DNA from 2 places in the Streptomyces sp. AgN23 genome. Region 2 is predicted to be linked to the other one. Evidence: predicted binding sites of a transcription regulator. Region 2 holds the regulator's gene; the other holds the start of a gene.
What was found. Region 2 encodes HrcA, which represses chaperone genes, less so after heat shock. Its sites were predicted from a motif close to TTNGCACTCNGNNNNNCNGAGTGCNAA; they were not measured.
Positions count from the first base shown of each region.

Region 1: a site for HrcA is predicted at 3,710-3,736, ahead of groL (chaperonin GroEL). Genes of this name have one in related genera too.

Region 1 is NZ_CP007153.1:4,949,946-4,955,278, forward strand. It holds gene AS97_RS21235 (MurR/RpiR family transcriptional regulator) at 1-652, shown strand, start outside; gene murQ (N-acetylmuramic acid 6-phosphate etherase) at 740-1,711, shown strand; gene groL (chaperonin GroEL) at 1,923-3,548, opposite strand; gene AS97_RS21250 (cold-shock protein) at 4,182-4,388, opposite strand; gene AS97_RS21255 (MoaD/ThiS family protein) at 4,798-5,076, opposite strand; gene thrC (threonine synthase) at 5,073-5,333, opposite strand, start outside.
Region 2 is NZ_CP007153.1:3,823,564-3,828,896, reverse strand. It holds gene hemW (radical SAM family heme chaperone HemW) at 1-513, shown strand, start outside; gene AS97_RS16920 (DUF3097 domain-containing protein) at 572-1,393, opposite strand; gene AS97_RS16915 (MBL fold metallo-hydrolase) at 1,479-2,201, opposite strand; gene hrcA (heat-inducible transcriptional repressor HrcA) at 2,367-3,383, shown strand; gene dnaJ (molecular chaperone DnaJ) at 3,384-4,517, shown strand; gene AS97_RS16900 (nitronate monooxygenase) at 4,718-5,333, shown strand, end outside.

The DNA of each region.
Region 1 (5,333 bases), 1.1 Mb from region 2:
CGCACACCAGGCCGCCGGGCGGGCCCCGGCCGTCACCGCGGACATCGCGGTCGACGATCCGATCGCCGATGTGGTCACCAAGCTGGCGCGGGAGGAGCAGCAGTGTCTGGCCGACACCGCCGCCGTCCTGGACACCAGCCAGGTCGAGGCGGCTGTCTCGGCGCTGGCCACGGCGCGCCGGATCGATGTATACGGGGTGGGGGCGTCCAGCCTCGTCGGCCAGGACCTGGTCCAGAAGCTGCTGCGCATCGGGCTGATAGCCCACGCGCACGCCGATCCGCACCTCGCCGTCACCAACGCGGTCCAGCTCCGCTCCGGCGACGTCGCCATCGCGATCACCCACTCCGGGCGTACGACGGACGTCATCGAGCCGCTGCGGGTGGCCTTCGAGCGCGGCGCCACCACCGTCGCGATCACCGGACGGCCGGACGGCGAGGTCGCGCAGTACGCGGACCTGGTGCTCACCACCTCCACCGCGCGGGAGAGCGAGCTGCGCCCGGCGGCCATGTCCAGCCGCACCAGCCAGCTCCTGGTGGTGGACTGCCTGTTCATAGGGGTCGCCCAGCGGACGTACGAATCGGCCGCGCCCGCCCTCTCCGCGTCGTACGAGGCCCTCGCACACCGCCACGACCCGCGCCCCGGGCATCGCTGAGCCGGTCACGGATCAGCGCTTCGCCCGGTGACCGCCACCCGTCACCGTCACCCCCCACCCTGACGTACCGGAAAGAGCCGCTTCACCATGACTTCCGCCGACTTCGCAGCCGACCCCGCCGACTCCGCGGCCGACCAGGGCTCCGCACGGCTCCGCGCCCAGCTCGACACCCTGACCACCGAGGCGTTCCGCCCCGAACTCGCCGAGATCGACCGGCTCGACACCCTCGAGATCGCCCGGATCATGAACGCGGAGGACGCCGGCGTGCCCGCCGCCGTCGCCCTCCAGCTCCCCCGCATCGCCGCCGCCATCGACGCCATCGCCGCGCGGATGTCCCGTGGCGGCCGTCTCCTCTATACGGGCGCGGGCACCGCCGGACGGCTCGGGGTGCTCGACGCGAGCGAGTGCCCACCCACCTTCAACACCCGGCCCGAGCAGGTCGTCGGGGTGATCGCGGGCGGCCCGGACGCCGTGGTGACCTCGATCGAGGGCGCGGAGGACAGCCCGGAGCTGGCCGCCCGGGACCTCGACCTGCTCGGGGTCGGCCCCGACGACACGGTGGTCGGCGTCTCGGCCTCCGGCCGCACCCCGTACGCCGTGGGCGCGGTCGAACACGGCCGACGGCTCGGCGCGCTCACCGTCGGGCTGTCCTGCAACGCCGACTCGGCGCTCGCCGCCGCGGCCGACCACGGCATCGAGATCGTGGTGGGGCCGGAGCTGCTCACCGGCTCGACCCGGCTGAAGGCGGGCACGGCCCAGAAGCTGGTGCTCAACATGATCTCAACCATCACCATGATCCGGCTGGGCAAGACCTTCGGAAATCTGATGGTCGATGTGCGCGCCTCCAACGACAAGCTGCGCGCCCGCTCGCGGAGGATCGTCTTCCTGGCGACCGGCGCCTCCGACCAGCGGATCGAAAGCGCGCTGGCGGCCACGGACGGCGAGGTGAAGAACGCGATCCTCACCATCCTGGGCGAGGTGGACGCCCCGACCGCCGAGAAGCTGCTCGCCGAGGCACACGGCCATCTGCGCGCCGCCCTCGATGCGGCCAAGCGTTGACGTGCTCCCTGGCCTGAAGCCCAGGGATTCCGGCCTGGGTCGGCTGACCCTTCCGGGACTTCCCGCGTAAGCCCCCGGATACGCCGGACCCCAGCCGGCCCCCGGATCCGCCCGGCCCCCAAAACGCCGTCGGGGCGGCACCCCTGGGAAAGGGTGCCGCCCCGACGTCCTGGACGGTACGACCGACCGGCGAACGAACGCGCCGAGTCGATCAGAAGTCCATGTCACCGCCCGGCATGCCGCCCGGAGCGCCCGCCGGGGCGGCCTTCTCCGGCTTGTCGGCGATGACGGCCTCGGTGGTGAGGAACAGCGCGGCGATCGACGCGGCGTTCTGCAGCGCGGAGCGCGTGACCTTGGCCGGGTCGATGATGCCCTCGGCGATCAGGTCGACGTACTCACCGGTCGCGGCGTTGAGGCCGTGGCCCGGGGTCAGGTTGCGCACCTTCTCGACCACGACGCCGCCCTCGAGACCGGCGTTGACCGCGATCTGCTTCAGCGGGGCCTCCAGGGCCAGGCGCACGGCCTGGGCACCGGTGGCCTCGTCGCCCTCGAGCTCCAGCTTCTCGAAGACCGAGACGGTCTGCAGCAGGGCCACGCCACCACCGGCGACGATGCCCTCCTCGACGGCCGCCTTGGCGTTGCGCACCGCGTCCTCGATGCGGTGCTTGCGCTCCTTGAGCTCGACCTCGGTGGCGGCACCGGCCTTGATGACGGCCACGCCGCCGGCCAGCTTCGCCAGGCGCTCCTGCAGCTTCTCGCGGTCGTAGTCCGAGTCCGAGGACTCGATCTCGGCGCGGATCTGGTTGACGCGGCCCTGCACCTGGTCGGTGTCGCCGGCGCCGTCCACGATGGTGGTCTCGTCCTTGGTGACGGTGACCTTGCGGGCGCGGCCGAGCAGGTCGAGACCGGCGTTCTCGAGCTTGAGGCCGACCTCCTCGGAGATGACGGTGCCACCGGTGAGGATGGCGATGTCACCGAGCATGGCCTTACGGCGGTCACCGAAGCCCGGGGCCTTGACGGCCACGGACTTGAAGGTGCCACGGATCTTGTTGACGACCAGGGTGGCCAGGGCCTCGCCCTCGACGTCCTCGGCGATGATCAGCAGCGGCTTGCCCGACTGCATGACCTTCTCGAGCAGCGGGAGGAGGTCCTTCACGCTGCTGATCTTGGAGTTGACGATCAGGATGTACGGGTCGTCGAGCGACGACTCCATACGCTCCATGTCCGTCGCGAAGTACGGGGAGATGTAGCCCTTGTCGAAGCGCATGCCCTCGGTGAGCTCGAGCTCGAGCCCGAAGGTCTGCGACTCCTCGACGGTGATGACACCTTCCTTGCCGACCTTGTCCATCGCCTCGGCGATGAGCTCACCGATCTGGGTGTCGGCGGCGGAGATGGAGGCGGTGGAGGCGATCTGCTCCTTGGTCTCCACGTCCTTGGCCTGCTCGAGGAGCTGGGCGGAGACGGCCTCGACGGCCTTCTCGATACCCCGCTTGAGCGCCATCGGGTTGGCACCGGCGGCGACGTTGCGCAGGCCCTCCTTGACCAGCGCCTGGGCGAGGACGGTCGCGGTCGTCGTGCCGTCACCGGCGACGTCGTCCGTCTTCTTCGCGACCTCCTTGACCAGCTCGGCGCCGATCTTCTCGTACGCGTCCTCGAGCTCGATCTCCTTGGCGATGGAAACACCATCGTTGGTGATCGTGGGGGCGCCCCACTTCTTCTCGAGGACGACGTTGCGGCCCTTGGGGCCGAGGGTGACCTTGACGGCGTCGGCGAGCTGGTTCATCCCGCGCTCGAGGCCGCGCCGCGCCTCCTCGTCGAACGCGATGATCTTGGCCATGTGAAGTGGTCCTCCCAAGACGGGGTGGATTGCTCCGGACCGCGCTGGCGCCCGCGACGGACGGCCTGCCTGCCATACGGTTCCTTGCCCCGCATGGCCTGGCGGGCCTCACCGACCCGGTCCTTCTGTCACTCTCAACGTCAGAGTGCTAACGCCAATGATTAGCACTCGGGCCTAGAGAGTGCAAGCGGCCGAAGGCCATCGCTGGGGGGTGGCGGCCGGGTGACGGGTGGGCGCAAGCGGCCGAAGGCCATCGTTGGGGGGTGGCGGCCGGGCGACGGGTGGGCGCAAGCGGCCGAAGGCCATCGCTGGGGGGTGGCGGCCGGGTGACGGGTGGGCGCAAGCGGCCGAAGGCCATCGCTGGGGGGTGGCGGCCGGGTGACGGGTGGGCGCAAGCGGCCGAAGGCCATCGCTGGGGGGTGGCGGCCGGGTGACGGGTGGGCGCAAGCGGCCGAAGGCCATCGTTGGGGGGTGGCGGCCGGGTGACGGGTGGGCGCAAGTGGCCGAAGGCCATCGCCCCCCCCCCACGCACAAACCCCCGTAACGATCAGCGCGGACACGCCGAAGGGTCCGTACCCTGGCCGGGACACGGACCCTTCGGACTGTACTGTTCAGCTGCGTCGCGTCGGCGCGTCAGCCTACGGCCACGCGGACCATGTCGGCCTGCGGGCCCTTCTGACCCTGCGAGATCTCGAACTCGACCCGCTGGCCTTCCTCGAGGGTGCGGTACCCGTCCATCTGGATCGCGCTGTAGTGGACGAACACGTCCGCACCACCGTCGACCGCGATGAAGCCGTACCCCTTCTCCGCGTTGAACCACTTGACGGTGCCCTGAGCCATTCCTAACTCCCCTATTGCTGGCCCTTGCGCAGGACCGCACTCCGCGGACCCGGGTCAGACCTCACCCCCCGGATGTGGGGGGTGTGCGCCGGAACGCGTCGACCGCCGCTGAATGTATCCGTCCCAACGCCCTCTGCAACAGGTCAATCGGACGAGAATTCTGGGCACGGCCGAACGGTTAAAAGTGAGGATTTATGTGAAGTTCGGGCAAGCCGGGCGGGACATAGGGAACCAACCCGGCAATTCGCGCTCACACTTTACGCACAACTTGACGAGTTCTCATATGTGGTTCCGGCCCGGGGGCCATCGGGGAATCCGGGCAACTGTATCGCGATTCCACACACGGAATCGCCCCGTCCGGTTGTCCCCGGACGGGGCGATGCCAAAGGTGAGGAGGGTGGACGCGGGGTCAGCAGCCGCCCGCGACCGCCGGGATGATCGAGATCCCGGCACCGTCCGGGGTCGCCGTGGCCAGGCCGTCGGCGAAGCGGACGTCGTCGTCGTTGACGTAGACGTTGACGAAGCGGCGGAGCTTGCCGGTGTCGTCCAGGACGCGGGCCGCGATGCCCTGGTGGTTCTTCTCCAGATCCGCCAGGACCTCGGCGAGGGTCGCGCCCTCGGCGGGGACCTCGGCCTGACCGGCGGTGTACGTGCGCAGGATGGTCGGGATTCGGACGTTGACGCTCATGCGAGACCAGCCTCTCGGAACGACTCAAGGGTGGGGCGGATGATGGCGGAGGGACCCGTGGTGGGGGCCACCGCGTCGAGGGTCTTGAGGCCGTCGCCGGTGTTGAGCACGACGGTCGTCAGGGACGGGTCGAGCAGACCGTCCTCGATCAGCTTCTTGGTCACGCCGACGGTCACCCCGCCCGCGGTCTCCGCGAAGATCCCCTCGGTGCGGGCGAGCAGCTTGATCGCGTCGACGATCTGCTCGTCGTTCACGTC
Region 2 (5,333 bases):
CGGCGCGGCGAGGTCCCGATGACCGACGACGATGTGCACGCGGACCGCTATCTGATCGCCGAGGAGATCCTGTCGGCCGCCGGGTTCGCCTGGTACGAGGTCTCCAACTGGGCCACTTCGCCCGCCGGGCGCTGCCGGCACAACGAGCTGTACTGGCGCGGCGCCGACTGGTGGGGCGCCGGCCCCGGCGCGCACAGCCATGTGGGCGGCGTGCGGTGGTGGAACGTGAAGCACCCCGGGGCGTACGCACAGGCCCTGGGCGAGGGCAGGTCGCCCGGCGCGGGCCGGGAGCTGCTGACCGCCGAGGAGCGCCGGGTGGAGCGGATCCTGCTGGAGCTGCGGCTGGTCGAGGGCTGCCCGCTGGAGCTGCTGCGCCCGGCCGGGGCCGTGGCCGCGGCCGGGGCGCTGGAGGACGGTCTGCTGGACCCGGAGCCGTACGGACGGGGGCGGGCCGTGCTCACGCTGCGCGGGCGGCTGCTGGCGGACGCGGTGGTGCGGGACCTGGTGGACTGAGACGGGACCGTCAGCCCTGTGGGGACGGGAGCCGTCAGCCCTGTGGGGACGGGGGCCGTCAGCCCTGCGGGGCCGTCACGAAGTCGATCAATTCCTCCACCCGGCCCAGGAGCTCCGGCTGGAGGTCCTTGTAGGAGTGGACCGAGGACAGGATCCGCTGCCAGGCGGCCCCGGTGTTCTCCGGCCAGCCCAGGGCGCGGCAGACGCCCTTCTTCCAGTCCTGGCCGTGCGGCACTGTCGGCCAGGCCCGGATGCCGACGGAGGACGGCTTCACGGCCTCCCAGATGTCGATATAGGGGTGGCCGAGGACCAGCACATGCTCGCCGGTGACCTGCCCGGCGATACGGGACTCCTTGGAGCCCGTCACCAGATGGTCGACGAGGACGCCGAGCCGGGCGTCCGGGCCGGGGGAGAAGTCGTCGACGATGGCGGGCAGGTCGTCGACGCCCTCCAGGTACTCCACGACGACGCCTTCGATGCGCAGATCGTCGCCCCAGACCCGCTCCACCAGCTCCGCGTCATGGCGCCCCTCGACGTAGACGCGCCCCGCACGGGCGACCCTCGCGCGCGCTCCCGGAACGGCGATCGACCCCGAGGCCGTGCGCTGGGGCGCACTGGGGGCCGCCGCGCGCGGGCGTACGAGGGTGACGACACGCCCCTCGAGCAGAAAACCGCGCGGCTCCATGGGGAAGACGCGATGTTTGCCGAAGCGGTCCTCCAGAGTGACCGTGGGGCCCTGGGCCGTCTTCTCACAGCGGATCACGGCGCCGCAGAAGCCGGTGGTGACCTCCTCCACGACGAGGTCCGGTTCGGCGGGGACCTCGGGGGCGGGCCGCTGCCGCTTCCAGGGCGGGGTCAGGTCCGGGTCGTACTGTCGCATCCGGATGACGATAGCGCGCGACGACCCCCCGCTCCTGCGGTGCGGACAACTAGGTGGACGCCTAGTTGGGCGGCTGGGCGGACACCTAGAGGGACACGCCGAAGCGGGCCGCCAATTCGTCACGTTGGGCCCGGACGAACCCGGCGTCCACGACCGAGCCGTGCCCCGGGACATACCGCGCGTCCGGGCCGCCGAGGGCGAGCAGCCGGTCGAGGGCGGCGGGCCAGCGGCCGGGGATCGCGTCGGGCCCGGCCTGCGGCGTGCCGGACTCCTCCACCAGATCGCCGCAGAAGACCACCTCGGGCCGGCCGGGCACCAGAACGGCCAGGTCATGGGCGGTGTGGCCGGGCCCCACATTGGCCAGCAGCACCTGCCGGTCGCCCAGGTCCAAGGTGAGCTCGCCGGAGACCAGGTGGTGCGGGCCGACCAGATGGTCCACGGCCTCGGTGGCGGCGTTTTGTTCCACCCCGTGGCGGATCGCGTCCTCGCGCAGTGTCTCCCGCTCACGGCGCAGCAGCTCGTCCATGCCCATGGCCCCGTACACCTGGCAGCCCGCGAAGGCGGCCGAGCCCAGGACGTGGTCGAAGTGCGGATGGGTGAGCGCGATCCGGGTGGGGCGGCGGCCGGTCAGCCGGGTGATCAGGGCGCGCAGCTCGGCCCCGGCGCGCAGGGTCGCGCCGGTGTCCACGACGAGGATGTCGGTCCGGCCGACGACCACGCCGACCGTCTCGTCCCACTCCGGCAACCGACGGCGGGCCACACCGGGCGCGAGCCGCTCCCAGCCTGCCTCTTCCCAACACGTCTCCATACCGCGACGCTAGCTCAACGGGGATGGGGGAGAGTTGCTGCCAGCGGCGGCTCTTGCCCATGCCACCGCACCCCGCCGTACACTGGCGGAGGGGTTCTGGCACTCGTGCCCGGTGAGTGCCAGGGCGGACGATCTGATGAGACCGCTGGACTGGAGGTGCGCGGGGTGCTCAGCGAACGCAGACTCGAGGTGCTGCGTGCCATTGTCCAGGACTATGTGGGGACGGAGGAGCCGGTCGGCTCCAAGGCGCTCACCGAGCGGCACCGGCTGGGGGTCTCCCCGGCCACGGTGCGTAACGACATGGCCGCTCTGGAGGACGAGGGGTTCATCGCCCAGCCGCATACGAGCGCCGGGCGGATCCCCACCGACAAGGGCTATCGCCTCTTCGTGGACAAGCTGGCCGGAGTGAAGCCGCTGTCCAGCCCGGAGCGGCGGGCCATTCAGAACTTCCTGGACGGCGCGGTCGACCTCGATGACGTGGTGGGCCGTACGGTCCGGCTGCTGGCGCAGCTGACCCGGCAGGTGGCGGTGGTGCAGTATCCGTCGCTGACCCGCTCGACGGTGCGCCATGTGGAGCTGCTGCCGCTGGCCACGGCCCGGGTGATGCTGGTGCTGATCACGGACACCGGCCGGGTGGAGCAGCGCATGGTGGACTGCCCCACTCCGATCACCGAGGACTCGCTGGCCGATCTGCGCGCCCGGCTCAACAGCCGGGTCGTGGGTCGGCGTTTCGCGGATGTGCCGCAGTTGGTGCAGGATCTTCCGGAGTCCTTCGAACAGGAGGACCGGGGGACCGTCTCGATCGTGTTGTCGACCTTGCTCGAGACGCTGGTGGAGGAGACCGAGGAGCGGCTGATGATCGGCGGCACCGCGAACCTCACGCGTTTCGTGCATGATTTCCCCCTGACGATCCGGCCCGTCCTGGAGGCACTCGAGGAGCATGTCGTCCTCCTCAAGTTGCTGGGCGAGGCCAAGGACTCGGGTATGACCGTGCGGATCGGGCATGAGAATGCTCACGAGGGGCTCAACGCCACCTCGGTCGTCGCGGTCGGCTACGGTTCCGGCGACGAGGCGGTCGCCAAACTCGGCGTGGTCGGACCGACCCGCATGGACTACCCCGGAACGATGGGAGCGGTACGCGCAGTGGCACGTTACGTCGGACAGATCCTGGCGGAGTCGTAAGTGGCGACGGACTACTACGCAGTCCTGGGCGTGCCGCGTGATGCCTCGCAGGACCAGATCAAGAAGGCATTCCGCCGGCTCGCACGCGAGCTGCATCCGGATGTGAACCCGGATCCGAAGACCCAGGAGCGGTTCAAGGAGATCAACGCCGCTTACGAGGTCTTGTCGGACCCACAGAAGAAGCAGGTCTACGACCTGGGCGGGGACCCGATGTCCGGGGCCGGCGGCGGTGGCGCCGGAGGCTTCGGCGGGGGCTTCGGCAACTTCTCCGACATCATGGACGCGTTCTTCGGCACCGCCTCGCAGCGCGGTCCGCGCTCCAGGACCCGGCGCGGTCAGGACGCGATGATCCGTCTGGACGTGGAGCTCAACGAGGCCGCGTTCGGGACCACCAAGGACATCCAGGTCGACACCGCGGTCGTCTGCACCACGTGCAGCGGCGAGGGCGCGGCGCCGGGCACCTCGGCGCAGACCTGTGACATGTGCCGTGGCCGCGGTGAGGTCTCCCAGGTGACGCGGTCCTTCCTGGGTCAGGTCATGACCTCGCGGCCGTGCCCCCAGTGCCAGGGCTTCGGCACCGTGGTGCCCACCCCGTGCCCGGAGTGCGCGGGCGACGGCCGGATCCGCTCGCGGCGCACCCTGACCGTGAAGATCCCCGCCGGTGTGGACAACGGCACCAGGATCCAGCTGGCCGGTGAGGGCGAGGTCGGACCGGGCGGCGGCCCGGCGGGCGACCTGTATGTGGAGATCCACGAGGTCCCGCACCCGGTCTTCCAGCGGCGCGGCGACGATATGCACTGCACGGTGACCATCCCGATGACGGCGGCGTCGCTGGGCACCAAGGTGCCGCTGGAGACGCTGGACGGCCTGGAGGAGGTCGACATCCGGCCCGGCACCCAGTCCGGCCAGTCGATCCCGCTGCACCAGCGCGGCATCACCCATCTTCGGGGCGGCGGCCGGGGCGACCTGATCGTGCATGTCGAGGTGACCACCCCGACCAAGCTCGACCCGGAGCAGGAGGAGCTGCTGCGGCGGCTGTCCAAGCTGCGCGGCGAGGAGCGCCCGGTCGGCGAATTCAAGCCGGGGCAGCAGGGGCTGTTCTCGCGGTTGAAGGACGCGTTCAACGGGCGGTAGGCGCTCCGGCCGGGGGTACGGGGGTTGTCCCCCGGGGGAGTGCGGTAAGCCGGGGCAGCAGGGGCTGTTCTCGCGGCTGAAGGACGCGTTCAACGGGCGGTAGGCGCTCCGGCCGGGGGTACGGCCGGTAGCGCCGCCGACGCCCGCAGCACCGCTGATCCGGTGGTGAGCCCGTGTGGAGGGCATGGCACGATGTGGCCATGTCCTCCGCGCTGACCGATCTCTACCGGTACCCGATCGTGCAGGCGCCGATGGCGGGTGGAGCCTCCTGCCCGCAGCTCGCCGCCACTGTCTCCGAGGCCGGTGGTCTCGGTTTCCTCGCTGCCGGCTACAAGACGCCGGAAGCGATGTATGAGGAGATCAAACAGCTGCGAGGGCTGACCGGACGGCACTTCGGTGTCAATCTGTTCATGCCGCAGCCGTCCAACGCCGACACGGCCGCCGTCGGGGCCTACCGGGCGCGGCTCACGGGCGAGGCGGCCTGGTACGAGACTCCGCTGGGCGACCCGGACGCGGGCACGGACGACGCGTACGACGCGAAGCTCGCCGTGCTCCTCGACAATCCGGTTCCGGTCGTCTCGTTCACCTTCGGCTGTCCGACCCGTGCCGTCCTCGACGCCTTCGCCCAGGCCGGCACCCGCACGATCGTGACCGTGACCTCGCCCGTCGAGGCGCAGACCGCCCAGTGGGCGGGCGCCGACGCCGTCTGCGTGCAAGGAGTGGAGGCCGGCGGCCACCAGGGCACCTACAGCAATGACCCGGCCGTCGACGGAATGGGCGCCGGGCTCGGTCTGCTGTCGCTGATCACGCTGGTCC